2 regions of the Pseudomonas sp. NY15354 genome follow, and region 2 is predicted to be linked to the other one. Evidence: predicted binding sites of a transcription regulator. Region 2 holds the regulator's gene; the other holds the start of a gene.
What was found. The regulator FliA, encoded in region 2, starts transcription of late flagellar genes. The targets are predictions, from matches to a motif close to CTAAAGTTTNNNNNNNNNNNGCCGNTAA.

Region 1 (2,399 bases), on a different contig from region 2:
GGAACAGGTCACGGTACTTGTAGCCCGAGTAGACCGCCGCGCCGACCATGGTCGGCATGGCCAGGAAGAACGAGAACTCGGTCGCGGCCTTTCGCGACAGGCCAAACAGCAAGCCGCCGATGATGGTCGAGCCCGAACGCGAAGTCCCCGGAATCATCGCCAGGCACTGGACCAGGCCGATCTTCAGGGCGTGGCTCCAGCGCATGTCATCGACATGGTCGACCTCGATGCGGTGATCGCGCCGCTCCGCCCAGAGCATGATCACCCCGCCAACCACCAAGGCTGCGGCCACGGTGATCGGGTTGAACAGGTATTCGTGGATCAGGTCGGCGAACAGCACGCCGAGCACCACCGCCGGGAAGAAGGCGATCAGCAGGTTGGCGGTGAAGCGACGCGCCTGGGGCTGGCTCTGCAACCCAAGCACCACATCGAAGATCTTGCGGCGAAACTCCCAGACCACGGCCAGGATCGCGCCGAGCTGGATGATGATGTTGAACGCCATGGCCCGCTCGCCACCGAAGTCAATCAGGTCGGCGACGATGATCTGGTGCCCCGTGCTGGAGATCGGCAGGAACTCCGTCAACCCTTCCACCACGCCTAAGATGATTGCCTGCAAGGCACTCCAAAAATCCATTATTCCCCCGATGGAGCACAGCTCCTGGCTGGCCCCTTGTACTTGATTTGCATGTGATTGCCGCGAAAGGCCCGGCTGTTTTACAGCGACTGCCGGCCCGCTTTCCAGTGGAAAAGAGCCTGACACCTAAAGGTTTCATCTTGCGCGGCCGAGATCCTATCAGAGCTGCCTGTCAATTGGCTCGCGCGGTATGCGACACGAAACGCCTGCCGCGGCACTTAGCCCTTGGTCGAGTGTGTCGCGATGGGCAAAGCATGCTTGGATGCGCCTGATAACAAGAAAAATGCGGGAGTACCTTTCATGAAGACCTTGAGGTCGATGTCGATCAGTCGACGCCTGTCGCTGATCCTGCTGGTGGCGATGGCCATGCTGGTGATCCTGGGCCTGCTGATGCTGCGCCAGCTTCATGGTGACCTGTACCTGGCCAAGGCGCAGAAGACCCAGCACGTGGTGCAGACTGCCGCCGGGGTGCTGTCCTATTACCAAGGCCTGGAAGCTGCTGGCACACTCAGTCGCGAGGCGGCCCAACAGCAAGCGCTGCAGGTGGTGCGGGGGCTGCGCTACGACAAGGACGACTATTTCTGGATCAACGATCTGGGGCCGAAGATGATCATGCATCCGGCCAACCCCAAGCTCGATGGCCAGGACCTTTCCGCCATCCGCGACCCCGACGGCTTTGCCGTGTTCAATGAGATGGTCGCCCTCGCCCGCAGCCAGGGCGCAGGCTCGGTCGACTACCGCTGGCCCAAACCCGGCGCCAGCGAGCCGGTGGCCAAGACCTCCTACATCCAACTGTTCAAGCCCTGGGGCTGGATCATCGGCTCAGGCGTCTATATCGACGACGTTCAGGCCGAGTTCGCCCGCCAGGTGCGCGATGCCTCCCTGCTCGGCCTGGGCATCGCCGTGCTGATGGCCCTGCTGGTGCTGTTGATCGCCCGCAGCATTGCTCGCCCGTTGCAGGACGCCGTGCAAGCCATGGGCAACATCGCCAGCGGTGAAAGCGACCTGACCCGGCGCCTGGATACCCATGGCCGTGACGAGCTCACGCACCTGGGCGAGCACTTCAATCGCTTCAACGGCAAGCTGCAGGGAGTGGTCGGCCAACTGCAAGGCGCTGCCCATGCGCTGGCCCAGTCCGCCAGCCACGTCGGCGACAACGCAGGCCAGGCCCAGGCGCGCAGCATCCAGCAGTCGCTGCAGATGGACCAGGTGGCCACGGCTGTCAACGAGGTCACCTACGCGGTTCAGGACGTGGCCAAGACCGCCGAACAAGCCGCCAACGAGATGCACGCAGCACAGGTGCAGGTCGATCATGGGCAGCAGGCCATCCATGGCAGCCTGCAGCAGATCGACCGGCTGTCCAGCACCATCGACCAGGCGGTGCAGGTGATCCGCGAGCTAGCGGGGCACAGCACGCGGATCGGCGGGGTGCTGGAAGTGATCCGCTCGATCGCCGAGCAGACCAACCTGCTCGCCCTCAATGCCGCCATCGAGGCCGCCCGTGCCGGTGAACAGGGCCGTGGCTTTGCCGTGGTCGCCGACGAAGTGCGGCTGCTGGCTCAGCGCACGGCCCAGTCGACCGCCGAGATCCAGACCATGATCGAGCACCTGCAAGGCCAGTCGGAAGCGGCCGTCAAGGCCATCGACACCAGCAGCGAGGCCTCGCGTCAGACCGTCCATCAAGCCCGCGAGGCAGGCACCAGCCTGGATGCCATCAGCCAGGCGCTGAACAACCTCACCGCGCTCAACGCGTCGATCGCCAGTG
Region 2 (2,399 bases):
CTGGAAGCTGACGATCGCACTGTGCAGCTCGCGGGTGAGCTTGCCGACTTCCTGGTACAGGCCACGGTCACGGGTCTGGTTCAGCTGATGGATCAGCTGCACCGCCTCGCCGAACCGGCCGTGCTCGAGGCTCTCGACCAGTTCCTGGGCATGTTTCTTCAGGGTCGACTCGAACTCCCCCAACGATGTGTTCATTTGCTCCATGGCGCCCCCTGACGTGACTCAGCCGTTGACGCGTTCGAAGATCTTCTCGATCTTCTCCTTGAGCACCTGGGCGGTGAAAGGCTTGACCACATAGCCGTTGACCCCGGCCTGGGCCGCTTCGATGATCTGGTCGCGCTTGGCTTCTGCGGTCACCATCAGCACCGGCATGCCCTTGAGGCGATCATGGGCACGGACCTTGCGCAGCAGGTCGATGCCAGACATGCCAGGCATGTTCCAGTCGGTCACGAGGAAGTCGTAGTGGCCGTTTTCCAGCATCGGCAACGCCGTGGTGCCGTCATCGGCCTCCTCGGTGTTGGTGAAGCCCAGGTCACGCAACAGGTTCTTGATGATCCGCCGCATCGTCGAAAAGTCGTCAACGATGAGGATTTTCATGTCTTTGTTCAATTAGACCTCCAAGCAGTCTTAAACGCGCCCGGCCCCCGGACGCGCATTCAATCAATTCGGTACAACATCCAACGACGGTGGCGAACCCTGGCTCAACGTGCCCGCCATTCCCCGAGACGGCTGCGCAGGCGCGCGGCGCACTGGCTGTGCAACTGGCTGACACGCGACTCGCTGACCCCAAGCACCTCACCGATTTCCTTGAGGTTCAGCTCCTCGTCGTAGTACAGCGCCAGCACCAGACGCTCACGCTCCGGCAAGTTGGCGATGGCCTCGGTCAACGCGGCCTGGAAGCGCTCGTCTTCCAGATCCCGCGAGGGTTCCAGCTGGCCACTGGCGCCATCCTCATGCAGCCCTTCGTGCTCGCCGTCCTGCAGGAGGTCGTCGAAGCTGAACAGGCGACTGCCCAGGGTGTCGTTCAGAATCCCGTAATAATCATCGAGACTCAATTGGAGTTCGGCAGCAACTTCATGATCTTTAGCGTCGCGACCGGTTCTGGCCTCCACGGCGCGTATCGCGTCGCTGACCATGCGGGTATTGCGGTGTACCGAGCGCGGTGCCCAATCCCCCTTGCGCACCTCGTCGAGCATGGCTCCGCGAATGCGGATGCCGGCATAGGTTTCGAAGCTCGCGCCCTTGCTGGCATCGTATTTATTGGCCACTTCCAGCAGGCCGATCATGCCCGCCTGGATCAGGTCCTCGACCTGCACGTTGGCCGGCAGGCGCGCCAGCAGGTGGTAGGCGATGCGCTTGACCAACGGGGCATAACGTTCGACCAGTTCGTACTGGGCATCGCGCGCCGCCCGGCTGTACATCTTGAAACCGCTCGCATTCATAGTACCGGTCCTGCGCTGGTAGGCTGCACCAGACGCTCGACGAAAAACTCCAGATGCCCGCGCGGGTTGGCAGGCAGCGGCCAGCTGTCGACCTTCTGCGCGATGGCCTTGAACGCCAGCGCACACTTGGATCGAGGGAAGGCCTCGTAGACCGCCCGCTGCTTCTGCACCGCCTTGCGCACACATTCGTCGTAAGGCACGGCACCGACGTATTGTAGGGCGACGTCCAGGAAGCGATCCGTGACCTTGGTCAACTTGGCAAACAGGTTGCGTCCTTCCTGCGGGCTCTGCGCCATGTTGGCCAGGACCCGGAAGCGGTTCATGCCGTAGTCGCGGTTGAGCAGCTTGATCAAGGCGTAGGCGTCGGTGATCGAGGTCGGCTCGTCGCAGACCACCAGCAGCACTTCCTGCGCGGCGCGCACGAAGCTCACCACCGAGTCCCCGATCCCCGCGGCGGTATCGATCACCAGCACATCGAGGTTGTCGCCGATCTCGCTGAAGGCCTGGATCAGCCCGGCATGCTGGGCCGGCGCCAAGTGCACCATGTTCTGGGTGCCGGAGGCGGCCGGCACGATGCGCACACCACCCGGCCCCTGCAGCAGCACATCGCGCAGCTCGCAGCGCCCTTCGATGACATCGGCCAGGGTACGCTTGGGCGAAAGCCCCAGCAGGACGTCGACGTTGGCCAGGCCCAGGTCGGCGTCCAGCAACATGACCCGGCGGCCGAGTTCGGCCAGCGCCAGGGACAGGTTCACTGAAACGTTGGTCTTGCCCACGCCACCTTTACCGCCGGTCACGGCGATCACCTGTACGGGATGCATGCTACCCATGTTTGTTCTTTACCTTGTCTCGGGGCCCAGGCCACATGAGGCGCCGAACCCGGCGCCCCTGATGTAGGTACTTTGCGCTGTCCATTCGTCAACCCGCACGCTTGCCTGGGTTGTGGTAGAGATCAGC

Region 1: the regulator FliA is predicted to act here: its motif matches at 762-789, upstream of ACNFCH_RS16615 (methyl-accepting chemotaxis protein).

Annotation. Positions count from the first base shown of each region.
Region 1 covers NZ_JBLUPV010000017.1:23,456-25,854, reverse strand. Annotated here, with positions in the region: gene ACNFCH_RS16620 (undecaprenyl-diphosphate phosphatase) at 1-634, opposite strand, end outside; gene ACNFCH_RS16615 (methyl-accepting chemotaxis protein) at 935-2,399, shown strand, end outside.
Region 2 covers NZ_JBLUPV010000006.1:104,631-107,029, reverse strand. Annotated here, with positions in the region: gene ACNFCH_RS08600 (protein phosphatase CheZ) at 1-204, opposite strand, end outside; gene ACNFCH_RS08595 (chemotaxis response regulator CheY) at 223-597, opposite strand; gene fliA (RNA polymerase sigma factor FliA) at 702-1,442, opposite strand; gene fleN (flagellar synthesis regulator FleN) at 1,439-2,272, opposite strand; gene flhF (flagellar biosynthesis protein FlhF) at 2,361-2,399, opposite strand, start outside.